Flavisolibacter tropicus: one gene and its partner. The protein of the gene in region 1 interacts with the protein of each later gene in a pairwise test. Links are inferred from orthologs where the notes say so. Each region holds a gene or a part of one and is shown on either strand. Other genes may lie near its edges. The genes, in order: SY85_RS17950 and ftsA.

Evidence for each region.
Region 2: the proteins of SY85_RS17950 (region 1) and ftsA interact in binary tests that used the Escherichia coli proteins (3 or more experiments, as listed by UniProt). The link is inferred for Flavisolibacter tropicus from one-to-one orthologs.

Annotation. Positions count from the first base shown.
Region 1 is NZ_CP011390.1:4,206,087-4,222,990, forward strand. The notes cover bases 4,670-7,639. They hold SY85_RS17950 (rod shape-determining protein), read left to right. Parts: upstream 4,670-5,626; coding sequence 5,627-6,652; downstream 6,653-7,639. Other genes in these bases: SY85_RS17945 (1-acyl-sn-glycerol-3-phosphate acyltransferase), read right to left, coding at 4,670-5,316; mreC (rod shape-determining protein MreC), read left to right, coding at 6,739-7,617; SY85_RS17960 (rod shape-determining protein MreD), read left to right, coding at 7,614-7,639. In the rest of the region: rpsB (30S ribosomal protein S2), read left to right, coding at 1-927; tsf (translation elongation factor Ts), read left to right, coding at 1,093-1,932; SY85_RS17935 (YceI family protein), read left to right, coding at 2,002-2,670; SY85_RS17940 (alpha/beta hydrolase-fold protein), read left to right, coding at 2,850-4,340; more of SY85_RS17945, read right to left, coding at 4,345-4,669; more of SY85_RS17960, read left to right, coding at 7,640-8,147; SY85_RS17965 (hypothetical protein), read right to left, coding at 8,163-8,462; SY85_RS17970 (alpha/beta fold hydrolase), read left to right, coding at 8,557-9,240; rpmH (50S ribosomal protein L34), read left to right, coding at 10,264-10,419; rnpA (ribonuclease P protein component), read left to right, coding at 10,461-10,895; membrane protein insertion efficiency factor YidD, read left to right, coding at 10,883-11,122; SY85_RS17990 (superoxide dismutase), read right to left, coding at 11,314-11,922; SY85_RS17995 (SusC/RagA family TonB-linked outer membrane protein), read left to right, coding at 12,132-15,362; SY85_RS18000 (RagB/SusD family nutrient uptake outer membrane protein), read left to right, coding at 15,382-16,839. UniProt on the Escherichia coli protein: Forms membrane-associated dynamic filaments that are essential for cell shape determination. Acts by regulating cell wall synthesis and cell elongation, and thus cell shape.
Region 2 is NZ_CP011390.1:2,027,595-2,039,800, forward strand. What follows is about bases 9,322-12,163. They hold ftsA (cell division protein FtsA), read right to left. Parts: upstream 11,507-12,163; coding sequence 10,136-11,506; downstream 9,322-10,135. Other genes in these bases: ftsZ (cell division protein FtsZ), read right to left, coding at 9,322-10,008; SY85_RS08600 (cell division protein FtsQ/DivIB), read right to left, coding at 11,618-12,163. Also shown: SY85_RS08555 (3-hydroxyacyl-CoA dehydrogenase/enoyl-CoA hydratase family protein), read left to right, coding at 1-1,800; SY85_RS08560 (M10 family metallopeptidase domain-containing protein), read left to right, coding at 1,991-2,659; SY85_RS08565 (M16 family metallopeptidase), read left to right, coding at 2,721-4,091; SY85_RS08570 (M16 family metallopeptidase), read left to right, coding at 4,093-5,430; SY85_RS08575 (TIGR01777 family oxidoreductase), read right to left, coding at 5,448-6,383; SY85_RS08580 (LVIVD repeat-containing protein), read left to right, coding at 6,625-7,188; SY85_RS08585 (LVIVD repeat-containing protein), read left to right, coding at 7,198-7,944; more of ftsZ, read right to left, coding at 8,137-9,321; more of SY85_RS08600, read right to left, coding at 12,164-12,206. UniProt on the Escherichia coli protein: Essential cell division protein that assists in the assembly of the Z ring. May serve as the principal membrane anchor for the Z ring.

The DNA of each region.
Region 1 (16,904 bases):
CAACTCCTCGAAGCAGGTGTACACTTCGGTCACCTGAAGAAGAAGTGGAATCCAAAGATGTTACCTTTCATCTTCGCTGAGAAGAAAGGTATTCACATCATTGACCTGAATAAAACAACAGAGGCTATGCAGGAAACTGCCGCTGCCCTGAAACAAATCGCTCGCAGCGGTAAAAAGATCTTGTTTGTAGGTACTAAGAAGCAAGCTAAAGATATCGTTACTGAATGCGCTCAGCGTGTAAACATGCCTTACGTAACCGAGCGTTGGTTAGGTGGTATGTTAACCAACTTTAACACTGTTCGTAAGAGCGTGAAGAAAATGCAGAGCATTGAGAAAATGCTGGGTGATGGTTCTTTTGACTCTATCACTAAGAAAGAGCGTTTGACTTTAACTCGCGATAAAGATAAAATGGAGAAAGTATTAGGTGGTATCGCTCAATTAGGCCGTGTACCTGCTGCTTTATTCATCGTTGATATCGGTCATGAGCACATCGCTTTAGCAGAAGCTAAGCGTTTAAACATCACTACTTTCGGTATCGTAGATACAAACTGCGATCCTAACAAAGTAGACTTCGCTATCCCTGCGAATGATGATGCTACAAAATCTATTGCTATCGTTACTAACTATATCGTTGCTGCTATTGCAGAAGGTTTAGCTGAGCGTCAAGCGGCTAAAGAAGAAGATGGTGATGAAGCAGCTACTGATCAGGAGAACGAAAGAAGAGCTGCCCGCTTAGAAGCTGAAGCTCAAGCTGAAGGTGGCCGTGGCCGTGGTGGTCGTGGTGGCCAAGGCGGTGGCGCTAACCGTGGTGCTGGTGGTGGTACCGGTCGTGGTCCTGGCGGTGGTGGCGCAGCTGGTGGTCAGCGTCGTCGTACACCGGGTCAAGGCGGTGGCGTAGGCCGTGGTCCTGGCGGTGGTAAAAGATAAGGTTAGTCGTTGATAGGTTGACAAGTTAACAAGGTTAACTCCTCAATCTTCCAACGTTTCTTTATCATTTCTTCTACTACAAATCATAGTATTGAACATAAAGAAATGTGCCGATGATAACTCATTGGCACATTTTCAAATAGTCTAATCTTCAAATTAAGAATTATGTCAACTGTAACAATTACAGCTCAAGATATTAATAAGCTACGTCAGGCTACTGGTGCAGGTATGATGGATTGCCGCAAAGCATTAACTGAAACAAACGGTGACTTTGAAGCAGCTATCGACTGGTTACGTAAGCAAGGTCAGAAAGTTGCTGCTAAGCGTAGCGACCGTGAAGCTAAAGAAGGTGTAGTTATCGCTAAAACAACTGCTGATAACAAAACTGGCTTCATTGTTAGTGTTTCTTGCGAAACTGACTTCGTATCTAAGAATGCTGATTTCGTAGCTTTTGCACAAAGCATTGCTGATGCTGCTGTGGCTAACAACGTGAAAAGCGTTGAAGAGCTGAATGAAGTATCTGTAAATGGTCAGAAAGTCGCTGACCTGATCAACGATAAATTAGCTTCTATCGGTGAGAAGATCGGTGTTAACCGTTTTGAGCGTGTAGAAGCTCCTTATGTTGCTTCTTACATTCACGGTGCTAACCGTATGGGTGTATTAGTTGGTTTCAACAAAGATGCTGGTGAAGCTGGTAAAGATGTAGCTATGCAAATTGCTGCTATGAACCCGGTTGCTATCGATGAAACTTCTGTTCCAGCTGATGTAGTTGAAAGAGAAAAAGCAATCATCTTAGACGTGATCCAGCAAGATCCTAAAATGGCTGGTAAGCCGCAGGATATGCTAGAAAAGATCGCTCAAGGTAAACTGAATGCTTTCTTCAAAGAGAATACCCTATCAGCACAAGCTTTCGTAAAAGATAGCTCTAAGTCTGTAGGTGATTACCTGAAAAGCGTTGACAGCGATCTGAAAATTACAGAATTCAAACGCGTAGCGTTAGGATAATCAGTAATAAATTGTTTTTAGAAAGGAGTCTTTTATAGACTCCTTTTCTATTTGTATGATGCTCATATTATGAAAAAGTATTTTTTCTATTGGAGTTGCCTGTTGGGGCTAGCGGCTTGTCAAAGCATTCCCAAGGCAGATAAGGCTGTTATTGTTTCCAAACAGCAGGTTGTTGCAAGCAGTAGCCAGGCCGTTGTATTTAAAGTGGATACAGCTAGCAGCAGCATAATATGGATAGGCACCAAGCCCACTGGCTTCCACACGGGAACTTTCAGATTAGATCAAGGCGTGATTCTACTGGCAGATCATGTTATTAGTAGCGGTGAATTTAGTATTAATGTTGCTTCACTCAGTAATAAGGATTTGCAGGGCGATTCGAAGAAAAAACTCGAGGACCACTTAAAAAGTGCTGATTTTTTTGATGTAGCCAACTATCCTACTGCCCGCTTTGAGATTACCCATATTAGCCTTTATGATAGCACACAGGTAAAGAGTTTGATGGATAGTGCTACACATTTGATCAGCGGTAATCTGACTTTAAAAGAGCAAACAAGAAATATCACCTTTCCCAGTATTGTACGATTGACGGATACCAGTTTAGAAGCGTCTGCCTATTTTCTCATAGACCGTACCCAATGGGGATTGAACTATGGTAGTGATCGATCGTTGCAGGATCGGTTTATTCGTCCAGAGGTTGCCATTCAGCTATCTATTAAGGCGACAAGATCAGAACCATGATGAGAATCCCGGAGTTTTAGATTTCTAATTTCAGAATTTAAAAGCAATTGGGTTGATAATAGGTGAAGCTGGTAAATAATTGCCGGCTTTTTCTATGCTCATCCTATAATACTAGCGTTTCATACCTATTTGTGGCATACTACGAATGTGTTCGTCTAATATTGCAGAAAAGCTTTTAGATGAAAAAAGTATTGGGCTTTCTAAGCTTGCTGGGCATTGTTACCTCGCTTTCGGCACAAACGAAGATCTATTTGCACCTGGATACTTCTGTACACCAAACTTTAACAGGACGTCTTTTGTTATTTACGACTACAGATACTGTTAAAGGTGTACCTGATCAACCGAATTACAAGCAGCCCGTTTTTGCAGTTAATGTGACCAATTGGAAGAAGGATAGTGTGTTGGTTATAGATCAGCAAGCGGAAGCTTTTTCCACCCATTTGCAAGATCTTCCAACAGGCTATTATAAGATTGCTGCCTTTATGGATGCCCACCCTGAAGAGCGCGGTGGTTATAATGTAGGCAACGTATACTCTAGGAAGAACGCCCTCTTACACATAAAAACAGAAGGAGTGAACGAAGCGCATTTGTACATGGATGGTCAGATAAAACCCCGGCCCTTCAAGGAAAACGATTCGTTGAAATTGCTAGAACTTAAAAGCAGTTTGTTAAGTAGCTTTCATCATAAAGATGTATTTGTAAAAGGAGCTGTCATATTACCTGCCGGCTACGATGCCAATAGCACACAAACCTATCCGGTGGTTTATATCATACCTGGTTGGGGCGGTACACATTTCGACGCTATGAGCAGCGGACCACGTAAACGTTATGGCATCGGAATGGGGCAGCCAAAGATCTATGTTTATTTGAACCCCGAGACACAAACTCCTTGGGGGCTACACGCTTTCGTGGACTCACGTGTAAACGGACCTTGGGGTAAGGCCTTGGTGAATGAGGTAATACCCTACATTCAAAAGAACTATCATGGAACAACAAGTCCCAATCAGACTTTTGTAATGGGACAGAGCTCGGGCGGTTATCCTTCTTTATGGCTGCTGCTAAACTACCCGAAAGCCTTTGGAGGTGGGTGGGCGATATCGCCAGATCCGGTTGATTTTAGCAATTTTTCTGGTATTGACTTCTATGCTAAAGACGTCAATTTTTATACTTACAATGATGGAACGCTGGTGCCATACGATATGCGAAAAGGTCAAGCGCAAGGCACTATGAAGCAAAACATCCAGATTGAGTTGTTTAGCGACGACGGCGGTCAACAAGTTTCTTTTGAAGCGGAATATGGCAAACTGGGAACAAATGGAAGACCGCAACCCTTATTTGATCGCATAACTGGAAGAATTGATAAGCAGGTATTGGCCAATTGGAAAGTTTACGATATGGGCCTGTTTATTCAAAAACATTGGAAAAAAATGGATAAGGACTTAAAGGGGAAGATTCATGTTTATGCTGGTGCCGAGGATAACTTCTTTTTAAACAAATCAGTAGAAGCATTTAAAGCCAAAGCCGATAAGCTGCAAGCCGATATGGTGGTGGAGGTGATACCCGGTGCTGATCATTGGTCTATCTGGAGCGAAAGCCTTACCAAGCGCCTTCAAAGTGAAATAGATACATTGATCATTCAAAACAAAAGCAGAGATTCACGTTCTCTATAGGTGTTTAAGATTTACCAAAAAGCGTAAAGTTCAATTGCGCCAAACACCAGGCTGTTAAAGGCATGAAAACAAAAAGCGGCAATGCTGCAAATAAAGAGACGCTGTAAGCCATTGCTAACACAAAACCTAATAAATACAAAGGATATAGTAACATGGGCAGGGCGTGTAATACTGAATCGAAATGACCACTTTTCTTAAACAAGGCATTCGTAACCAACCGAGCGAATACATATAAAGGATAATGGAGCAGCAGGCCAACTAGTGCGGGAAAAAAGAGCAATACCCGCTTCCATAGAGATACTGTTGGTTTAAAATACTGCTTGTACACCGGATCTTTTTCTGAAGGGATCTCGTATACCAGTGATTGCAATTGGTTTTTCAGTTCGGTGTTAAAATAAAGGTTTTGCTTGCCGTCAGTTTCATGGCCGGCTACTACTTCATGAGAGAATGGGTTTCCAAAAAGCAGGTGCACTTCTTTTCCAAACTTCTTAAATGAATCATAATTAATACCCACTGGTAATACCTGTAAGGGAATGTCTTGTTGCCAGGCGCTGGTAGCCAGGCGGGCTGTTCCTTTGGGTAGGGGGCGCAAGTGCCATTCGTTTTCGCATAGGCCTTCGCTGAAGATCAGTACAATGCCGTTTTTCTTAAAAATCTCAATGCAGGAGGCAAAGGTGGTGTAATTATGTTCCAGGTTTTCAGCCCCCTCACGTGTGCGGTAAACCGGGGCCAGGTGTAGCCAGCGTAACATTCTATTGGCCCAAGGGTGTTTAAATGCATCGCCGCGGGCCAATGAATATATATGTTGGTCAAACAGCGTGGTTAGTATAATACCATCTAAAAAGGAGTTTGGGTGATTGGCAGAAAGTAACAGCGGGCCGCGGGCCTTTAAATACTGGGGCTTATTAATAATGATCGTTGAGCAATAGAGCCGGATAGCCAGTCGGGCATAACTTTTCAGTAACCAAAAAAACACGGGTGAATATAAGCTATTCTGGATTGGCAGATCAACGGCTTAAAAAGAAGAAAATCGTTGATGCCAATTAATAAATTTGCTTTTCTATTTTTTTTATGTTGATGAGCAAGCATTAAGGGTTTTTAACATCAGTGGAGCTGAATTAAACCATTTGTAGGGTTATTATGACAGGAAAGTTTCGAGCCTAGGTCGAAATTTTTATAATATACCTGTAAAATCCCCTATTCTTGCAGAGTTTTTCTTTCCCGATATAAATTATTTGCATCAAATTTGCAAGCAAACCGATTACCTTTCAATCCAATACAGCAGCATGGGACTTTTTAACTGGTTTACGCAGGAGATAGCAATAGACTTAGGAACGGCCAATACACTAATTATACATAATGATGAAGTTGTAGTAAACGAACCGTCCATTGTAGCGTTAAACCGCAATAATCCAAAAGAAGTATTAGCAGTAGGCAAGCGTGCTCTGATGATGCACGAAAAAACGCACGAGAGCATTAAGACCATTCGTCCGTTAAAAGACGGTGTAATTGCCGACTTTAACGCTGCGGAACTGATGCTGCGTGAAATGATCAAGCTGGTTTATCCCAAAAAGCCGTTATTTCCACCAAGCTGGCGCATGATGATCTGCATTCCTTCCTCTATTACCGAGGTAGAAAAGCGTGCTGTGCGTGATAGTGCGGAACAGGCTGGTGCCAAGGAAGTATACCTGATTCACGAGCCTATGGCCGCTGCTTTAGGTATCGGTATCGATGTGGAAGAACCGGTTGGTAACATGATCATTGACATTGGTGGTGGTACAACAGGTATTACGGTGATTGCCTTGGCAGGCATTGTTTGTGACCAATCTATCCGTATTGCGGGAGATGAGTTTACGGCAGATATCATGGAAGCGCTGCGTCGTTATCATAGTTTATTGATTGGTGAGCGTACGGCTGAACAGATCAAGATCCAGATCGGTGCTGCCATGAAAGATCTGGAAAACCCACCAGATGATATTCCTGTAAATGGTCGTGACCTGGTAACCGGTATTCCTAAGCAGATTATGGTAGGCTTCCAGGAAATTGCTGAAGCCCTTGATAAATCGATCTTTAAAATTGAAGAAGCTATTCTGAAGGCATTGGAACAAACACCTCCGGAGTTGGCTGCTGATATTTACCGCCGCGGTTTGTACCTGACAGGTGGTGGTGCCTTGCTGAAAGGTTTGGACAGACGCTTAAGCCAAAAGATCAAGTTACCTGTACACGTAGCAGACGATCCACTGAAGAGTGTGGTACGTGGTACTGGACTGGCTTTAAAGAACTACGAACGTTATCCTTTTGTAATGAGATAAAAATGCTTCATGCTACACGCTTCACGCTGCAAGCATGTCTTGCCTAGCGTGAAGCGTGTAGCATATAGCTTACAGCTTTCCACCGCATGCGCAACATCTTCCTCTTTATAAGACGCTATTTTGTCTTTCTTATCTTCCTGGTTTTACAAGCCGTAGCGATATGGATGTTGTTTAGCTATAACCGCTTTCACCGCGCAATAGGATTAGGGTTAGCCAGTGAGGTAACCGGTAGTATCAATGCGCAGGTAGATAAAGTGGATGACTACTTTCATTTGCGTGAGGAAAACCGCCGTGTACACAGCATGAACGATTCGCTTCTGAACCTTTTACGCGAAAACTTTAGTTCGGCCGACACCATGCAACGTATGGTGGTCGATACATTGCGTTTTGACTCTGTGATTCAATTCCGCCGCTATATCTATCGCGATGCTAAGGTGGTGTTTAACTCCGTTAATTCTGAAAATAACTACCTGCAATTAAGCCGTGGTGCCAATAAGGGTGTGACGGATAATATGGCTGTTATCAACTCTGATGGTGCTATTGTAGGCTTGGTGGTAAATACCAGTCCACACTTTAGCCAGGTAATGAGCCTGTTGCATACAAAAAGCCGTATACCTGCCATGCTAAAAGGATCTAACGTATCGGGTACGGTGCGTTGGGATACCAAAGATCCACGCTTTTTGAACCTGGAAGGTATCAGCCGTGATGTGGCCGTAAAGAAGGGTGATACGGTATTGACCAGCCGCTATTCTTACAACTATCCACCGGGCTTTATTATTGGTCGAATTGAAACCATTGAAACCGAAAAAGCAACTGGTTTTTATAAATTACAAGTTCGCTGCGCTACCAACTTCAATAGTTTACAGCAAGTGTTTGTTATTGAAAACCTGCAACGCGCCGAGCAAGTGCAGTTAGAAAAAGACACGGAAAAGAAAATGGAACAGGAAAGGAGGACGACTAAATGAGTGATCTAGTAAAGAATATCTTCCGGTTGGCCATTTTTATATTGGTTCAGGTGTTTGTGCTGAATAAGATCCCTCACTTGCATCAATTTGTGGTTCCTTACCTCTATTACCTGTTTATTCTTTGGTTGCCCTTTACCATACCGCGCATGGGGTTATTGGGTATTGGTTTTATAACCGGGTTGCTGCTGGATTATTTTATGATGACACCAGGTTTGCATACGGCAGCCTGTGTATTAATTGCCTATGTACGTCCTTTCCTAATCAACCTGATGATTGTAAAGGATACCTCTGAGTTGACTTATCATGAGCCATCTCCAAGAGGAATGGGATGGGGGCCTTATTTTATTTATGTATTCATTTTGACCCTGCTGCACCATATCTACCTGGTGTTTTTGCAGTGGCTGGACTTTGGTACCTTCCTTACTTTTTTAATAAAAGTAGGCGCTACTACCGGTATCAGTATGTTGCTGATACTGACCGTGGAACTGCTTTTCCCACGCCGGTTGAAGTATCGTACCAATACAGCCTAAGTCATTAACTACCCTTTATTGCTTGTTGTGCACAATGCTATCTTTTGAACGATGAGCGCCACTTGTGCTTTTGCGTGTTTTAGGATCAGTAGCAGTTGATGCATTCGTGTCCGGCTTTCGCATGCCGGCTGATTCAGTAATAGATTGGCTTCCGGTATTGCTGTTGATTGTTGTTGCTGTATCCACACCCATATTACTTTGTACCGCTGTATCCACTGGCATGGTGGTGGTATCTGTTGTTGGATCACCGTCCGTTGCATTACCGCAACTTGCCAGCGCCCAAACAACGCCAGCCATATAAACTATCCGTTTCATAATACTCGTTTAATAGTCTAGCAATTGACACAATTACTTTGCCATTCCATAAACCTGTTGTTGTGCTATTGCGAAGGCTGTTGTATTGTTGTGTATGAAAACGCTTTTGCTATTGCATGGGGCTATTGGCAGTAGTGCCCAGCTGGAAATGCTAAAGAAGAAGCTTGAATCTTCTTATAAGGTGTACACATTTAATTTACCCGGACATGGCGGCACTGCACTTCCCCAGGAGTTTAGCATACCCACTTTTGCCAATATTGCAAGGACGTATATACGCTTGGAAGGGCTTAGCAGTATTTCAATAGTAGGATATAGCATGGGAGGATATGTGGCAATGTACCTGGCAAGGCACTACCCGGGGTTTGTTGAAAAAGTAGTAACACTGGCAACAAAGTTTGAATGGGACGAAGCCATTGCTGCCAGGGAAGTTAAAATGCTGCAACCCGATGTAATAGAACAAAAGCTGCCCGCCTTTGCTAAAACCTTAGAAGAACGCCACGCACCTGAGGATTGGAAACAGGTGTTGGACAAAACCAAGGACATGCTCTTGGGATTAGGGAAACATAATGAGTTATCACTGGAGGATTACACTTTTATACGAACGCCTGTTCAATTGCTCCTCGGCGACCGCGATAAAATGGTAGGGCTGGAAGAAACCCTAGCGGTATACAAGCAATTGCCCAATGCCCAGTTGGGCATTTTGCCTGGAACGCCCCATCCGATAGAGCAGGTAGATGCAGAGCTATTAGCGTTTCATGTAAGACGGTTTATAGGATAAGTCTTGCAGGTGCACGCCCCCGGCCCCTAAAGGGGAGCGTCCACGCTTCTAAGAATCACAGAGAAACATTATCTGAACCGGGATTTGGGGAGATTCAGGGATTAAAGGAAAGCTGGGCTGTATTTTGTATCTTTAGGGTCTTCTTTTAAGGTGTTTTCTGCCTTTCTTATTACACATTTCTTTACTATCTCTTACAGTTTATAGCGGGGACTGGATGACGACATAGGGCTCTAGTTATGGGTGAGGTAGGGCTGTGGTAGGGGCCGAAGGATCGGCCGAAGGATCGGCCGAGGTACGGGTGAGGTACGGACTTCATACGGAGTTAGTATGGACCTGATACGGAGTAACCTAGTCTTCCATACGGAGTAACCATGAAGGGACAGAGGAGGAGCCATGAAGGGACGTAGGAGTCGCAGGCAAGGAAGTACCAAGGATTAATGGGATTTGGGGAAGGATTGGCAGGATTAGATGGATAGATCAGGTTTTAGGGCAGTGTTCCTTTGAGGTTTAGACTTGCTTTAATGCAAGAGCAGACCCTGAAACGAGTTCAGCGTGACAGTAAAAGTCATTAGACTAGCTGTCAGATTTTAGGTGTGAATCTCTGAGATCCTTCGCTATCGCTCTGGATGACAAAAGCAAGAGGCATTATAATAGCAATCATTTCCTCTCTTTGGGTATTGAGTATTGCGAATTAAGCATTGAACATTTTCTTCATTATTTCTTATTCCTTTTTCTGCTACATCCTGCTAATCCATTCTAAATCCCATTAATATGCGGTCCTCCTTTTCTCCTTTGCTCTGTGCGAACCCCTTCTCTTTTTCTCCTGTCCCTCTTTAACCTCTTAGCCCTTTAACAGGGTGTTTTCAAAAAACTCAGGCTTTGCAACGTAAAATCGCCAATTTCCTCCTACCTTTGCCGTCCTTTCACAAAGCCCACGGGTGTGGTGACCTGTAGGTAGCGACTGAAACAAGCCTGGCTCTCCACAGGCGATTTAGTAAAAACGTGAAAAAAACTTATTAAAAGATGAAACGTACATTTCAACCGCACCGCCGCCGCCGCAAAACCGTTCATGGTTTCCGTAAGCGTATGCAAACAGCTAATGGTCGTAAAGTATTAGCTAGCCGCCGCGCTAAAGGCCGTCATAAACTGACTGTAAGCGACGAGAAGCGATTAAAGTAATAGTATCGAGTAAGTACTGAAAATCATTCAGCCTCCCGCTTATGCAGGAGGCTTTTTTATTACTTCGACAATCAAATACCATCCGGCAGTATACCTACCATAAAAAAGAAAAGCTCAAAAAGCGCAAAGACATTGAAACCCTCTTTAAAGAGGGCAAAACCTTTGGGGCTTACCCGCTGCGGGTTTATTACCGGGTCGAAGTTCCTGAAGGTAATGGTGGTATAGAGCTGCAAGCCGGGGTATCGGTGTCTAAAAAGTATTTTAAACGGGCGGTAGACCGTAACCGGATCAAACGCCTGCTGCGGGAAGGCTATCGACTCCAAAAAGGCGGACTGGTTCTTGCCTTACAAACGAAAGGTGTAACAGTGCACCTGTTTATCATATTTACAGGTAAAGAATTGCCTTCTTTTGAAGAGGTAAAGACAAAATTGAAAACGGTACTTCAGCGTTTAGAAAAAGAAATATGCACGACGTGAAAAAGCTGACTCAACTATTGGCCCTGCCATTCATCTTTCTGATTCGCTTTTACCAAAAAGTGATCTCTCCCTTTCTGGGACCGCAGTGTCGCTATACGCCCACCTGCTCGCAATACGGATTAGAAGCCTTTAAGAAGTATGGTTTGTTCAAGGGTTTCTGGCTTACTATCAAGCGCATTGGCCGTTGTCATCCCTGGGGTGGTAGTGGGTATGATCCGGTGCCGTAAACCCCCTGTCCCCCTAAAGGGGAGACTAAGGTCTAAGTGTTCCTTTTTATAAAAAGAGTCATTTAAAAATTATCTATATAAACAAGAACGCCTTCCATTGGAAGGCGTTCTTGTTTATATTACTATATTAGGCTGTTTGCTTTGCAAAAGTATGTAACGCCTTAGTCTCCCCTTTAGGGGGACAGGGGGCCTTACTTGCTCGCATTTTCAAAACGCTCGCTCACCTTGTTCCAGTTGATCACGTTCCAGAAAGCATTCAAGTATTCAGGACGGCGGTTTTGATATTTTAGGTAGTAAGCATGCTCCCATACGTCAACACCTAAGATTGGCGTGCCTTTTACTTCAGCTACATCCATCAGTGGGTTGTCCTGGTTAGGGGTAGACGTTACTTCCAGTGCACCGTTTCTAACAATCAACCATGCCCAGCCGCTACCAAAGCGGGTAGTACCTGCTGCATTCAACTTTTCTTTAAACGCATCGAAAGAACCAAAGGCCTGGTTGATAGCATCAGCTAAACGGCCAGTTGGCTGTCCACCAGCATTAGGTGCTAAGATCTCCCAAAAGAAAGAGTGGTTCCAGTGGCCGCCACCGTTATTGCGTACGGCTGGAGAAATGCTACCTGCATTGGCAACCAGTTCTTCCAAGCTTTTATTCTCATGTTCAGTGCCTGCAATGGCTTTATTTAAGTTGTCTACATATGCCTGGTGGTGCTTACCATGGTGAATTTGCATGGTTTGCGTATCAATATGCGGCTCTAGCGCATCGGGTGCGTAGGGCAAAGGAGGAAGTGTAAATGCCATAACTGTCGATTTTAAGTTTACAAATTAAAAATTGAAGTCCTATGAATTGCAAATGTATTAAAGGAAATGGGGAATAACGGCCTTCCTTAGGTTTCCGTTGTGCTAAATAAACATTCGACCGCTTATAAAATGTATTTGTCGAATAGAAACGGCAAAGCTCTGCTGTAATGAAAAATTGACTAATTTCCTCGCAATCAAACTAGACTTCAATGAGACGATTACTGCTTTGCATGGCAATGACATTACTGTTTTTGCCACAACTACTGCTAGCCCAATCGCGCCAGGTAACTGGTACGGTAAGGGGGGAGAAAGGGGATCCGATGCCCTTTGTTTCTGTTCTTGAAAAAGGAACAAAAAACGGAACTACCACCAATGATAAGGGTGAGTTTACAATCACTGTTACCTCTAATCGCCCTGTATTAGTTATTTCCTATACTAGTATGCAACCACAAGAGATTGTGGTAAACGGCCGCGATGTTGTTAACGCCACACTTCAACCAGATGCACAGGCACTCGATGAAGTCATTACCGTGGCTTACGGAACTGCTAAAAAAGGTAGCTTCACCGGCTCCGCTACTGTGATCGATGAAAAACAGATCAAAGAACAGCCAACTACTTCTTTTCAAAATGCCCTTATTGGGAAGGCCCCGGGGGTGCAGGTTACTGCTGCATCAGGCCAGGCTGGCTCTGTTGCCAGCATTCGCATCCGTGGTATCGGCTCTATGAGCGCTTCCAACGAACCACTGTACGTAATTGATGGTGTGCCGATAACATCCGGCAACTCGGGCCAGCTGAGCGATTACATTTATTCTACCAACAACGTAATGAATACGCTCAACCCGGCCGATATTGCTTCTATCACCATTTTGAAGGATGCTGCTGCCGCTTCGCTATATGGTTCAAGGGCTGCTAATGGTGTAGTGGTGATCACTACCAAGCAGGGCAGGTCAGGCAAGCCAAAAATCAATTTGCGTTCTTCCATAGCTCTTACACCGTCTTGGGCAACCGATAATTATGAAACAGCCAGTGTACAGGAGCAGGTAAATATGCTGTACAGCATCCTTTACGATTCGCGTATTTCAGCAGGTAGAACACCGGCACAAGCTAACGAACAAACCCTGATGAGATTGAATTCCAGAAACTGGTCACCTGGAGCCAGCTATGGAAATCCTACCACTGCCTACGGATTTGGGATCCATGGTTACGAATTTTCTACCCAGGGAACCGGCATGTATGAGAACGTCATTATCAAAGGCAAGACTGACGGGATTGAAAACCGGGAAGGAAAATATTTTGATTGGGAAGATGCCCTATTCAGAACCGGCGTTTATCAAACCAACGACCTTTCGGTTAGCGGTGGTGATCAAAACACAAAGTATTATACATCTCTTTCTTACACAAAGGATAACGGTCGCATAAAAGTGAATGACTTTGACCGTATATCTGGCCGTGTGAACCTCTCTCAGGGTATTGGTAAATACGTTGACTTCAATTCCAGTATTAATGTTGCCAAAACAACCAAGTCGGGTTATAACGATACCCGGAATACCGGCGGTAACTATTTTATGCAAACCCGCAATTTATTGTGGCCGCTCTACTGGCCTACCGATTATAAAACGGGTAAGCCCTATTCTGATCGTTACGGAAGCCTTGCTCAAAATGGCTTGTATTACGATAATGAGTGGGAGAATAAAACTTCAGATTTCCGGACGTTGATTAATGAGTCTGTTGTGGCTCATATCCTGCCATCGCTTGATCTGAAGACCGTATTCTCATATGATAATGTACAAACGAAGGATCATCTTTATTATAGTGCAAAACATTTCAATGCATCTGCCACTAACGGTAGTGTTTCCGAAATGAGTACCAATTCAACCAGGCTGGTGTCATCTACCACAGCGAATTACAAAAAAGCTTTTGGTGCAAGTAATATAGATGCCCTTGTAGGTTACGAAGCGGAAAAAAACACCACCGATTTTCTAAGGTCTAGCGGCACTGACCTGCCTTCCAGCGCTTTGCATACGGTGGCTACTGCCGGTAAACGAGATGCCAACGCTTATTCCTGGGGCAATGCTATGAACTCCATATTGTCCAGAGTAGAGTATAATTATGATCAAAAATATTCCGCGTCTGCATCCTTCCGCCGCGATGCATCTTCCAAACTGGGACCTGATGTCCGCTGGGGCAATTTTTGGTCTGTTTCAGGTGCATGGAAGATCGACAGGGAATCGTTTATGAGCAATGTAGATTACATCAGTAACCTACGGTTAAGGGCATCCTACGGTATTAATGGAACACTGCCTCCTGGCGATTTTGCTTGGCGCCCGCTAGCTGGCTATGGCAATCAGTATATGACACAGGCCGGCGGTGGCATTAGCTCAATTGCCGATAAAAATCTGAGATGGGAAACCAACTATGTTACCAACGTAGGTTTAGAATTTGGCCTGTTTGCTCAACGCCTGTATGGTACCATCGAGTATTTCAACCGCGACTCAAGAGACCTGTTGCAGAATGTGCCTATTTCCAGGGTTACGGGTTTTTCATCCACGCAAAGGAATGTGGGTGCAATGAACAACACCGGATTGGAACTCAGTTTGGGTGGAGATATCGTTCGCAAAAACAAACTGAGATGGAGTGTGAATGCCAATGCATCGTTTATCCACTCTGAAATAACTAAGCTTTATAGAAGCGCTAATGAAGACAAAGGTGGCGATATCATTTGGTATGATCCTACCGGTGGCGACGCCAGAGCGCAATATATTTACAGAGAAGGTGAATCTACCTATTCATTCTATGGTTATGAGTGGGCTGGCGTAGATCCTGCCAATGGAAAGAACCGTTGGTATGTAAATGATCCTAACAATAAATCAACAGGTGACTTCCAGTTGGACGGCAGAGGCGCCACTTACAACTATAGTAAGGCCAACTATGTGATCTTAGGAAGTGCCTTGCCAAAAGTCTATGGCGGTTTCAATACCGACCTGCAATATGGTAACCTTACCCTGGGCGTCAATTTTATCTATAAGTTAGGAGGCAAACTTTATGATGGCGCCTTCAAGGATATGGCAGATGATGGATATTACTGGGAGCGCATTCGCTCAGAGGATTTATATGAGAATATGTGGACCCCTAGTAACACTAACGGTTCCTTGCCTAAGCTGGATGGTAACGACCTGACAGATCCAATGCAATACAGCAGCCGTCAAATGCACGACGCCAGCTTCTTAAGATTAAAAACGCTTTCGCTGGGGTATAATTTGCCACGTACACTCATAAACAGAGTTGGTCTTTCCAGCGCCAGAGTTTATGCAAATGGTACCAACCTGTTAACCTTCTCTAAGTACAAGCTTGCCGATCCGGAAGTGAACAACTATGGTACAAGAGGATGGGAAACTCCTTATGGCAAAACGTACACTTTTGGTATTGAATTAGGTTTCTAAACCCTCTAAAGATTTTAAAATGAGAAAGTACAATATATTATTTGCAGCCCTTTTGCTGTTAGGATTCACCTCATGTAAAAAGGATTTCCTGGACGTGAAGCCGACCAACGCAGGTGATGCTGAAACGGCTATACAAACGGCTGCAGACGCAAAAGTTATGATCAATGGTCTTATGAGTAAAATGGCCAGCTCCGCCTATTATGGAAGAGATTTTATCTTATATGGCGATGTAAAGGGCGGCGATCTAGCCGTTTATTCCCAGGGCAGGGGATTGGATGCTCTTTACACGTTCAATCATTCCAAGACATCCAGCAGCTTTTCGGGTTTTTGGAACCAAATCTATCACACTATTTTACAGGCTAATAACATTATAACAAGCATTGACCGGCTGAAAGCTGCAGGAACCACGGAGAACTTTGACAATTACAAGGGGCAGGCCCTTACAGCAAGAGCCCTGATGTATTTTGACCTGGTGCGTCTCTACGGCAAGCCCTATTTGCTGGATAAGTCTTCTTATGGTGTACCTAATATCACCTCACCTATCGCTGCAACAGCACAACCGCTGCGTGCCACTGTGGAAGAGAATTATACTCAAATTCTGAAGGATTTAAAAGAGGCCGAGCCACTGCTGCCGAAGGCAAAATCAAACGGCTATTTAAATTACTACGCCAACAAAGCTATACAGGCCAGGGTTTATCTTAATATGGGTAATTCTACCGAAGCCTTGAGTGCTGCGGAAGTCATCATTAAAGACAAGGTATATAAGTCGTACACCAATGCTGAGTGGGTAAATTCATGGAAAGCACAGTTTGGTACTGAGTCAATTTTCGAATTGGGTATTTACCCCAATGAGAGCGATTTAGGCAACAGTTCTTTAAGCATCTATCTGCGCCGCAAAGGACATAGTAGCAGTCAAGCTTTAGGCATGTTTATGGCCAGCGATTATTTCCTCAATAGGCTAAAGCAGGATCCAACTGATGTAAGATGGGGTGTTATGAGCTTTGATGAAACCAGTACCAGCCGCATGGGTGCTACCTACAAGTACAGTGGCAGCACGACGCTTGATGGCGATGGTAAAGGCTCATCTACGGCCGTAAATATTAAGGTGATCCGACTTTCGGAAATTTATTTGATCGCAGCAGAAGCAGCCTTCCCTTCTAACAAAGATCTGGCAGCTACATATCTCAATGAAATCCGTAAGCGTTCTCCTGGTCTGGCGGCTGCTACAGCGGCTACTATTACGTTGGATATGATCTTGGATGAAAGAAGCAAAGAGTTGTTCACCGAAGGCCAGCGCTTCTTTGATATGTTGCGATTGAATCGGCCCATTACGTTCAATGACGAATTTGGAGGCCTAACCATTTCTTCTCGCCCCAAAACTATTGACCGTACTTTTCAAAAAGTAATTCTGCCCATTCCGCAGGATGAGATCAATGCCAACCCCGGTTTAGGAGCACAGCAAAACGCTGGCTATTAATTCTCTAAACCATTAAAATAAAAGCCTGACCGCGTGTGCGGTCAGGCTTTGTTATTTAGAGTGGC
Region 2 (12,206 bases), 2.2 Mb from region 1 along the record:
GCCAAGGATACACCAGCATTTATAGCTAACCGTATAGGCGTGTACGGTATGATGGCCATCTTTGGCTTGATTGATAAAATGGGAATGACCATTGACGATATAGATGCGTTGACCGGTCCATTGATTGGCCGCCCCAAATCAGCAACCTTCCGCACCGCCGATGTAGTAGGTATTGACACCTTGGTAAAAGTGGCCAAAGGAGTTTATGACAATTGCCCGCAAGATGAAGCACGCGAAACCTTTCAGATACCTGAATGGCTAAACAAAGTAGTAGCCAATAATTGGCTGGGTGATAAAACAGGTCAGGGCTTCTTTTCAAAAAGAAAAAGTGCTACTGGAGAAAAAGAGATCTACACACTGGATCTAAAGACCTTAGAGTACGGTCCACGGGCAAAGCCAAAGTTTGCCTCAGTAGATGCAACTAAGCCAGTTGACGATCTTAAGCAACGTCTTAAAATGTTAGTGGCAGCACCTGATAAAGCTGGCGAGTTTTTACGACACTTCCATTATGGTCTGTTCTCTTATATCTCACACCGTATTCCTGAAATCAGTGATGAAGTGTATCGTATAGACGATGCCATGATGGCGGGCTTTGGCTGGGAAATAGGCGCTTTTGAAAGCTGGGATGTATTGGGCGTAGAGAAAACAGTGCAGGCCATGCAAGCTGCTGGTTATTCCGTAGCGCCTTGGGTAGAAGAAATGCTGGCAAGTGGCAATAAATCATTCTATAAAGTAGAAGGTGGTCAAACCCTGTGTTACGATCCACAAACAAAAACCTATAAGCCAGTTCCTGGTGGTAAAGACTTTATTATTCTTAGCAACTTTAAGGATAAGATCGTATGGAAGAATGCTGCTTGTAATGTATACGATATAGGCGACGAAGTGTTAGGCATTCAATGGAATACGAAAATGAATTCCATTGGCGGTGATGTATTAAGTGGTATCAATAAGGCCATTGAACTGGCTGAAAAAGACTACAAGGGTCTGGTAATAGCTAATGAAGGGCCCAACTTTAGTGCTGGTGCCAATGTAGGCATGATCTTCATGCTGGCTATTGAACAGGAGTATGATGAATTAGACTTTGCCATTCGCTTATTTCAAAATACCATGATGCGCGTGCGTTACTCATCTGTTCCGGTAGTGGTAGCACCCCATGGCCTGGCATTGGGGGGAGCATGCGAAATGAGTCTTCATGCTGATAAATGCTGTCCTTCTGCAGAAACCTATACAGGACTAGTAGAATTGGGTGTAGGACTTATACCAGGCGGTGGCGGTACAAAAGAGTTTGTTGTACGTGCCTCTGATGACATGCATGAAGATGAACCAGAGACCATTACATTAAAGAATCGCTTCCTTACTATTGCGACAGCCAAGGTTGCCACCTCGGCACAGGAAGCATTTGGTTTAGGCATTTATCGGAAAGGCCTAGACGAAGTGGTAATGAATCAGAATCGTCGCGTATCAGAAGCCAAGAAATCAGTGCTGGAGCTATCTGACAGTGGTTATGTAATGCCGCTACAACGGAAAGATGTAAAAGTATTAGGCCGTTCTGCATTAGGAGCCCTATATGCTGGTATACATGGCATGCATCAGGCAGGTTATGCTACTGATCATGATACGGTAGTAGCTAAAAAACTGGCCTATGTAATGTGTGGTGGTGATCTAAGTGAACCAACATTTGTTAGCGAACAATACTTACTGGATTTAGAGCGGGAAGCCTTCCTTTCTTTATGTGGTGAAAGAAAGAGTTTAGAGCGTATTCAAAGTGTTTTAAAATCTGGAAAGCCTGTAAGGAATTAAACCTTCTCGCTAAAATAAAAAAGCACCCAATAACGGGTGCTTTTTTATTGGGTGAACTTTTCCATTTTAAGTTAGATAAGCACTCCACACAATTTTGTATCTTTTATGAAGCTATCTGGCTAGCTATTAAGGAATATTGGCACGATAGTCTAATGATACACTTAACCATCTATCAACGAAACAAATAAGTATGGGAGAAGCAGAAATACTTACGGGACAAAATACCATTACGATTCACTCTCATATTATTACGTATGGTACGGCGGCAACTCCTGAACTAACAGAAAGCATACGCGAAGAGATTGAATCCATGTGGAATGAGCCGAAAGGGCTTGTATTACTAAATGGCGACACCTATCATTTACAATTCCGAACAACTGCAGCATTCCAACCTGAGATATCTGAGTTGGATGTATTGCAAAACCTTGACCCTAGAAACAATTATTTCCGGATAGAGCCTTTCGCATTGGGCAACATTTCCTTTGTAGATGGTATTGGCTGCAATACCGGCTATTTTTTGCTGGAGAATCTGTACAAAGGTTCTACTACTGCCGCCCACGAATACGGTCACACAATAGGTTTAGATCACCCAACGGATTTAGATATACGTGGAAAAGGCGTGCCTGGCATCATGTACCCTAGGGGGACCTTGGTAGATCCTATGTATCAATATGATCCTGCTAAGCCTGCAGGCGTTACAGGAGGCACGATGCACCCCATGTATCGGAAAGTATTACAACAGGACATTCAGCTACTTCACCTTAATAGACTACGCTTCACCGAGAATAAAGCCATTGTTGGTGATTTTTCCAATGTTTACCATTGGAGTCATCAGAATACCACCCATGGAAATGTTTGAAAAGCACTACCACTGGATGTCAAAAAGCATTAACTTTTAAGCATATTAAACCATACTATTTATGCATAAAAAGTGGGTTCTTCCGCTGCTTGCCATTCTGTCTTTGGCTGCTGCAGCGCAGCCGCGTTTACCTAAAAACTATTATTGGCAACGATTAAACAACGGTCTTGAAGTAGTAGTTATTGAAAACAGCCGTGTGCCACTAGCAACGATTGAGATTGCTGTCAAAAACGGGGCTTATACAGAAGGCCCGGAGTATAGTGGGTTATCACACCTTTTTGAACACATGTTCTTCAAGGCCAATAAAGACTATCCGGATCAAACGAAATTCATACAACGTACAGAAGAACTGGGCGCTATCTGGAATGGCACTACAGGAACGGAAAGAGTAAATTATTATTTCACTTTTGATAAAGACAGCTTACTCGCCGGTTTAAAGTTTATGAATGCTGCCATGCGTTTTCCTATCTACAGAAAAGAAGATATGGAAAAGGAACGGCCTGTAGTAGATGGAGAATTCCAGCGTAATGAAAGTGATCCTTTTTTCCAGCTATGGATTACATCACAAAAGAAATTATGGGGTGATCTATATACCCGTAAAGTAGCCATTGGTGATCACGACATCATTAATACGGCTACCCCAGATAAGATGATGATCATCAAAGACAAGTACTACTACCCTAACAACTCCATCCTGGTTATAGCTGGTGATGTAAAGAAAGAGAATGCCTTCCAATTTGCAAATCAGGTATTCGGTGATTGGGAAAGAAGCAGTTTTGACCCGCATGAGAAATATCCTGTTCCTGACTTTGCTCCTTTAAAGAAAACAGACTATTTCATTCAAGAGTCTTCAATAGCACAAACGCCTTACATCATGCTGAACTGGCATGGCCCTGACTTCAGAAATGACTCTGCAGGAACGTTAGCAGCGGATTTATTTTCAACAGCATTGGGCCTAAATTCTTCAAAGTGGCAACAAGCATTGATCGATAAAGGCTTGGCTACCTATGCAAATATTGGTTATCAGACCAATAAATATGTAGGACCCATACAGATCATTATTGTTCCTAATCCGGAAAAAGTGAAAGAGTGCTATTCTGAAATGATGAAACAGATTGAACAATTCTCCGACCCCAACTACATCACAGATGCAGAACTGCAAACAGCAAAAGAAGTGTTAGTACGCAACGAGATAAGAAGTACGGAAAAACCATCTGGACTAGCCTCACAACTAACTTTTTGGTGGGCCAGCACATCTCTGAATTATTATACTGATTACATCTACAACCTTATAAAGGTTAGCAAAAAAGATATGGCCGACTATGTAAACAAATACATCAAAGGGAAGCCATACGTTGCCGGCATGATCATTAATGCAGAGATGAACAAACAGTTAAAACCAGCTGAATACTTCAAATCAAACGACAATTAAAATGAAAAAACTAACTCAACATATTGCTTTATTTTTTCTGGCTGCTATACCCATACTTACCAACGCACAAATGGGACAAGCTTATGATATGACCATTAATGGCGTAAAAGTGATTGTGCAGCCTAGTGGTAACGAAATTGTAGAAGTGCTTACCATTCTAAAAGGAGGCGTGCAAAACTATCCCGCCGAGAAAAGCGGAATAGAAAATATGGCTATTACGGCGTTAACGGAATGTGGTACCTTAAAAGATGATAAAAACTCATTTAAAAATAAGTTAGACAAAGTAAGTGCGCAGATAGGTGGTTACAGCGGAATGGATTATGCTAGTTTCCGAATGAATTGCATCAAATCAGATTTTGACAAGGTATGGCCACTATATACCGATGCATTAACGATTCCCAAATTTGACGCAAAGGAATTTACCAGGATCAAGCAAGATGCTATCACCAATTTAAAACAACAGGAATCCGATCCTGATGCAGCTATAGACCGTATGGCACGGCAGGTGGCATTTGCCGGGAAAAATTATGCGAAAGAACCTTCAGGAACAATAGCGAGTATCAGCAAGTTGACAGCGGAAGAAACACAACGTTACTATAAATCCATTCTAAACCGCGGCAGGATGACGATCATTATTGTTGCTGACTTAGATAAAGAAACAATAGAAAACAATGTGAAACGTCTTTTATCAACCATCCCGGCAGGCACACCATTTAACCCAAAGAAAGAAAGCTTTACTACCGCGGCCAACAATTTCAAGCCACAGGATAAAGAGTTGGCTACTAACTATATTCAAGGAATTACCAGCGCACCAACGCCTGGAACACCGGATTATAATGCCTTTGTGCTAGCCATGCGTATTTTCTCCACCCGCCACTTTGTAGAAATCAGAAGTAACAATGGATTATCGTATGCTCCGGGCGCTTGGTTTAGCGGAGGCCTCACACCTTATGCAAACCTATATGTAACCACTACAGACCCTAATAAATATATAATTACAGCCAGGCAATTAATAGACAAAGTGAAGAAAGAAGGCTTTACTGAAGAAGAACTAAAGAATCAAAAAACAGGTTATATCACTAATGTTTATTATCGTCAAGAAACCAATAACGCGCAAGCTGCAGCGTTGGCTTCTAATGAAGTAGTACATGGCAATTGGCGTCGTGCTAATACGGTGAAAAACGATATGGAAAAAGTAACAGTAGCAGACCTAAACCGCGTATTCAATAAATACATTAGTAATATAAGCTGGGTATACCAGGGAGATGCTAAAAAAGTAGACCCAAAACTTTATACACAAAAAGAGACTCCCAAGCAAACAGACATAAAAACATTTTAGAAAAAAAGGCCCCGTGACTACGGGGCTTTTTTATTTAAGTTTTCCAGAGCTTGCTCTATAGTAGGAAAAGAGAAGAAGAAACCTGTATCCTGCACTTTTACTGAACTAACAGTAGCACTCTTTAATACTTCTATGCTCATCTCCCCCAGCATAGCTTTTAATACAAAGGCTGGCACAGGTACCGCAATAGAAAACCCACCCTTTACTTTAGCCATTTGCTTTATTAGATGACCATTGCTCACAGGGTTAGGCGCAACAGCATTGTACACCCCATTAAGAGATTCATTTTCTACAGCGTTTATGAAGAGCCGAACCAAATCGTCAATATGAATCCAGCTAATAATTTGCTTTCCAGAGCCTAATATTGATGCCAGACCAAATTGTAAAGGCTTGTGGAACTCCGCATAAGCCCCACCCTCTCTACTCAACACGATACCGATGCGAAAAGTAACCAGGCGTTTTCCTAGCGCTACAACAGGCTTAATAGCCGCCTCCCATTTTTGACTAGTACTTCCAAGAAAAGTGTTATCGGCAGGATCTGATTCAACAAATGGCTTTGGGTTTGGTAACACAGGATCTGGCCCATACCATCCAATGGCAGAAGCGCTGATCACGGCTTTAACTTTATTGGGCGTTTCGCGTAAAGCTTTTACCAATAGCTCCCCGGTCTTAACACGGCTATCTACTATTTCCTGCTTACGTTTATCTGTCCAGCGCCCCTGGGCTATATTAGTACCTGCTAAATGAACGATAAAATCGGCGTCTTTTATAGCTTGCTCATCAATATGCTGCTTGTTTACATTCCAAGTGGCATGGCTGATTTTAGAGGCAGCTCCATTATTATTTGATGCTTTTCTTGATAAAATAATAACATCATGATGCTTATCGATTAATGCTTTTGCCAAAGCACTGCCTATCATGCCGCTTCCTCCTGTAATTAAAACTGTAGCCATAGTATTTAAACAAGCAAAGTTGGCAAATGTTCTCAATGGCAAAAAGTTCTGCTATATTATAACAAGAACATTATCAGGCAATTTCGAATAAGTCAATTTAATATATATCACGATACGCAGCACTACTCATGGTTAACGGGTCCATACTAGGAAATCGCTCTACTATTTGTCGGCTGTCTAATTCATTTAGATAATTGCAGATGTTTTGCGATTCTTTACAATGTATCAAACCACTGCATATATGATAAGAAACATTTTGCTTGCGCTCTTATTAGCCTCCTTCCTTTCTGCTTGTTGGAAGTTTGGGCGACGTCCGGAACCCCGGGAATCTGTTATGGGTTACAGACCGGTTTACAGCAACGACCTTTCCTTATTAAATGTAACTGCGGAAGCACCCAAGCCAGTTACTAAAGCGGGTAAAATTTATGTTTTAGGGGATTTTATTTTTCAAAACGAGTTAGGGGAAGGCATCCATGTTTTGGATAAAACGGACCCTAATAAGGTAAAGAACATTGGCTTTATTAAAATCCTAGGTAATACTGAAATGTCAATAAAAGGAACGTTTCTGTATGCCAACAGTTATTTTGACTTGGTTGTTGTTGACATTTCTAACTGGGAAAATCCAACTGAGGTTAAAAGGGTAAAAAATGCCTTTTTTGGCGCTACGATGCGGAACTACCAATCCGCGATCCCCGTTCCGGAAAAAAACGCTTATGCAGTATGTGTAAATCCAACATTAGGTATTCAAACCGGCTGGAAGAAAGACACTGTGCATTTTTCTGATTGTTATTTTTTTAACCCTTAAGCAACTTCTATGTCTACTATAAGATTCTTTTCTCTTTTTACACTAATAGCCTTCACCTTTTATTCCTGCACCAAAGAGAGCAATACCGGTGCTGATACAGCATCTATAGGAAAAGGGGGCTCGCTGGCTCGCTTTACTATTGTTGGCAATTATTTATACATTGCAGATCAATATACCCTTGAAGTTTACGACATAAGTAGCCCTAAGGAAACAGCAAAAAAGAGCAGCGTGCCAGTTGGCTTTAATGTAGAGACCATCTTTCCTTACAAAGACAAATTATTCATTGGTTCCAGCCAAGGAATGTATATCTATTCCCTACAAACTCCAGAACAGCCACAAAAATTGGGAGAAGCACGTCACGTACGAAGCTGTGATCCTGTAGTAGCTAATGATTCGATTGCCTATGTTACATTGCGTGGAGGCACTCCTTGCGGGGCTGCAACAGATGGTTTGTATACTTATAATGTTTCTACGATTACTGCTCCTGTGCAGAGAAGTCTTTTGCCATTATCCACACCTTATGGATTAGGATTAAAAGATTCGGTTGTGTTTGTTTGTAGAGGTAGTAATGGCCTAACTGCTGTTAATGCAAAAAAGGCAGAAAGCCCTAAAGAAATGTACACTTTAAAAGATGGCAATTACCAAGATGTGATTCCTTATGACAACCTACTCATTTGTTATGTGAGTACGGGAATCATACTTTATGATATCAGCAACCTTAATCAATTGATAAAGCTGGGCACCTATGCCTATTGACAAAACATTGTCATAATTTGAAAAAACGTCCTGCTTAAACAGGACGTTTTTTCATTTAGATACATTATAATTAGCAATATAGCCAAACAAAAACCCCCATCGCGAAAGATGGGGGGAACAACTAAAAACACGAGCCATTACCGGCTGTTTCATTGAAACAGAGATACATGCTGCTAATCAGCAGCTAAACTATTAATCTGGCTTTTTGCCATCTAAGAAACTATTGATCGTACTAATATGCACGTTATTACTTTCTCCTTTTACAGAATAATTGCTGTAAAAGTTCTCAACACTTGCCGAGCTATTGTGCAATTCCATATTGCGGCGGATATAAGCCGGTACAGTTTCCAACTCATTGTTAGGATCAGCTGCATTAATGTTGAACGACAGATTGCGCAATTTCTGTAACCGTTCAGCAGCTTTACGTTTTTCTTCCTCGGCTACGTCCTGCGGAGCAGGTGCCTCAGCTGGAGGATTTGTAGACACATGAGATGAATAAGACGTTGGTATCTCCGCCGCTGGAATTTCATTCCTGATCACCAATTGCATATCAACTGAATCATCTTCTGTTGAAGTAATCTTTGGAGTAGGAATGGGTTGTTCTACAGGCTTAAAAGCTGATTTGTCAGTTTTATGCTCTGTATAGATATTGGATGGTCTGGCCAGATATCCCCCAGACGCTGCAGACGCCTGAGACATCGTTGAATTATTTTGTGCTTGACCTATATTGCCTAATATATTATTTCGAAGCTGTTCAAACTTATCATTCAGCTGTTGCTTTTTCATCTCAAGTTCCTTCCTTTCAATGTCAAACGCATTTTCTTCTTTTATCTTCAACTGAAGATGAGTAGGTTCTTCAACTGGTGCAGCGGGCTGTTCTTCTACTATAGAAGGATTTAAGAAGAAAATATCAGATTCAGCATCCTGCAACTGCGGCATTGGAGTTTCATCAACCAAAGTAGGAGCAAAAGGATCAGCTTGAACTTCTGGTTGTTTTGCTTTTGGCTTAGGAGCCTCACCACCCAGCGTCATTACGATCTTATCCTCTTTCACAACAGCCTCTGTCGCTGATTGCTTTTTAGGAGCAGTAAACGGATCTTTATGCTCAAAGCCAGTAGCAATCAGGGTAATACCTATTTTAGAACCTAAAGAGTTATCATAACCCAAACCTAAGATCACGTCTGTGCTCTCACCGGCTTGACTTAATAAATAATTCTGGATAATATCTACTTCGTCCATAGTGAACTCATGCTCACCCTCCGCTGAATTAATATTAATAAGAATCCATTTTGCACCGCGGATGTCATTATCGTTCAACAATGGAGAGTTCAATGCATCTTCAATTGCAACCTGTGCACGGTTTTCACCTTCAGCCGCAGCGTTACCCAAGATAGCCACACCACCGTTGCGCATTACAGTACACACATCAGCAAAGTCGACGTTGATTTGACCAGTGCTGTTGATTACATCTGTAATACATTTCGCTGCTGTTGCCAAAACGTTATCAGCTCTTTCAAATGCTTCACGCATTTTAAGGTTACCGAATTGATGACGCAGTTTATCGTTTGATATAACAAGCAATGTATCAACATACTGCTTTAAATTTTTGATACCTTCCTCGGCTTGTATCTGACGCTTTTTGCCTTCATAAGAGAAAGGCGTCGTAACAATACCTACTGTAAGTATTCCCAGATCTTTACAGATCTTGGAAATAATAGGCGCACCACCGGTACCGGTACCACCTCCCATTCCTGCTGTCACAAACGCCATTTTGGTATTTACCTCCAAAATACGTTTGATCTCTTCCAGGCTTTCTTCTGTAGCCTGGCGACCAATTTCAGGATTAGCACCAGCACCCAGACCTTGAGTCAGATGCGGTCCTAGTTGTACTTTATTTGGCACATTGCTTAATGCAATAGCCTGTGCGTCAGTATTACAAATAATGAAGTTTACGCCCTCAATATTTTGACTATACATGTGATTAACGGCATTGCTTCCGCCGCCGCCAATACCAATTACTTTTATTATCGATGATTTTTCTTTTGGCAAATCAAAATGAATCATAGTTGGTCTTTTTGTGCCATACGGTCCCCACCGTATAGCTGTTGAAAATTTTAGATGGATGATGGATGGTTAGCAAATGGACAAGTGATGAATCATAAGGTTAATTACGGATACATCATTCACCACATTATAGATGGTGATCTTCTTCTTCCTTGAAAATATCAATCAAACTGTTCTTAAACTTACCCCAGAAAGATGACATTCCCTTTCTTTCAATGCCGCCACCAGACACTACGTGAATAGGGCTAGATTCCACTTCAACCAATACTTCGCTTTTTAGCGTTTCAGGCACCTCTACGCGCTTGAACTCACTTTCAAACTGTTTGCGATTGTGTTCAAAATCATCATACCCTTTCAAGATCAAGCCTAAGCAGGTAGAATAAGTAGGCTTGGCTAGTTCTTCAATATGCCCAGCTGCTAAATGCTCCGTAGGCAAGCCAATGCGAGCATTTAAGCCGGTAACATATTCTGTCAATTGAATTAAGTGCTTCAATTGAGAACCACCGCCAGTTAGGATGATTCCACCATTCAACATTCTATTATCTAATCCAACCTGTTTTAAATGATAAGTAACAAAATCCATGATCTCGCTCATGCGCGCCTGGATAATGTTTGCCAAATTCTTAACACTAATTTCTTTTGCAGGCATACCTCTTAAACCAGGAATTGTGATATAGGCGTTGGCTTTAGCTTCGTTTGCTAATGCACTACCAAACTGAACTTTCATTTGCTCAGCCTGAGTTTTCAATACACCCAATCCTGTTTTAATATCATTAGTAATATTCTCTCCAGCAAAAGGAATAACAGCTGTATGTTTCAAAATACCTTCATAGAATACAGCCAAGTCTGTAGTACCGCCACCGATATCAACAATAGCAACGCCTGCTTCTAAATCCTCTTGAGCCATTACCGCAGCAGAAGAAGCCAAAGGTTGCAACACCAAATCCTTTGTGATCAATCCAGAACGCTCTACGGAGCGATTGATGTTTCGGATGGCATTTTTATCACCTGTAATGATGTGAAAGTTGGCGCCCACCTTAACACCACCGTACCCAATCGGATCAGCGATATTCTGGAAGTTGTCAACTGTAAATTCCTGAGGAATGACATCAATAATTTGATCACCGGCAGGAATGTAGGTTTTGTATTGATCAGCGATCAACTGGTCAATCTCTTTTTGAGAAATTTCGTTTTCTGTTTCCTGGCGTACAATGTCGCCACGTGTTTGCAGACTCTTAATGTGATGCCCAGCAATACCTACGTATACTTCATTAATTTCCAAGTTTGGATTTGAAGCATAGCAGTTATCCAAGGCTTGCTGAATTGCCTTGATCGTTTCATCGATGTTTAACACTTGCCCGTGTTTAACACCGTTAGAGTTGGCACGGCCAAAACCTAAAATCTCCAGTTTACCGTACTCATTCTTCCGTCCGGCAATTACTGCGATTTTAGTTGTTCCAATGTCAAGCCCCACAATAATTGGTTGCTCGTTGTTCATGTTCTATGTTGTTTTTAGTTGTTTGTCGTTGTTGAATAGAATGCATTAGACAGCAATGCCCATTACAAGCCATTCAAATGATTTGAGTTCGTCCAGTCTTCCAACTAACCTCTACCCCTTTTTACTCTTTGGCATAACCGCTTTTGGTTGTTGAACAGGCTTACTCTCTTTTGGTTTATTTAGTGTATTGGATGTTTGCGGCTTTGTATTACTGAAAGTTTGTCTTTCAGCAGGACCGCTACTTGGTGGTTTTCTTTCAGGTATTGGATTTGTCAAAACAGAGTCTAGCTTACGAAAAGCTGAATCTTTCTCATTTACAAACTGTGTAACCTTTTCACTAAACAGGCTATCATTTTGAGCCTGAGCTTTCGTTTTTTCAATGAGGGCTTCAATATTCTTCTGTAATTGAACTGAATCTATTGCCGCAGTTGGATTTGTTTTTACCCCAACCACTTGATCTGCATATTGTATATCAACTACTTTATAAACATCAAATCCAGTTTTTCTTAGTACTTGCTGATAAAACAGCAACAGATTATGCAACCTTTGCTCCAAGTTCTCTACTCCTCCTAGCTTAATAATATGGTTTCCGACTGCTGGAATCAATTCAATTCCTCTATTTTCATTTATGTCAATCTGAGCAATCTGCGCTTTCCAAAATTCATTTTCATTTACAAATGCCAGTAACGTAGCCAAATCT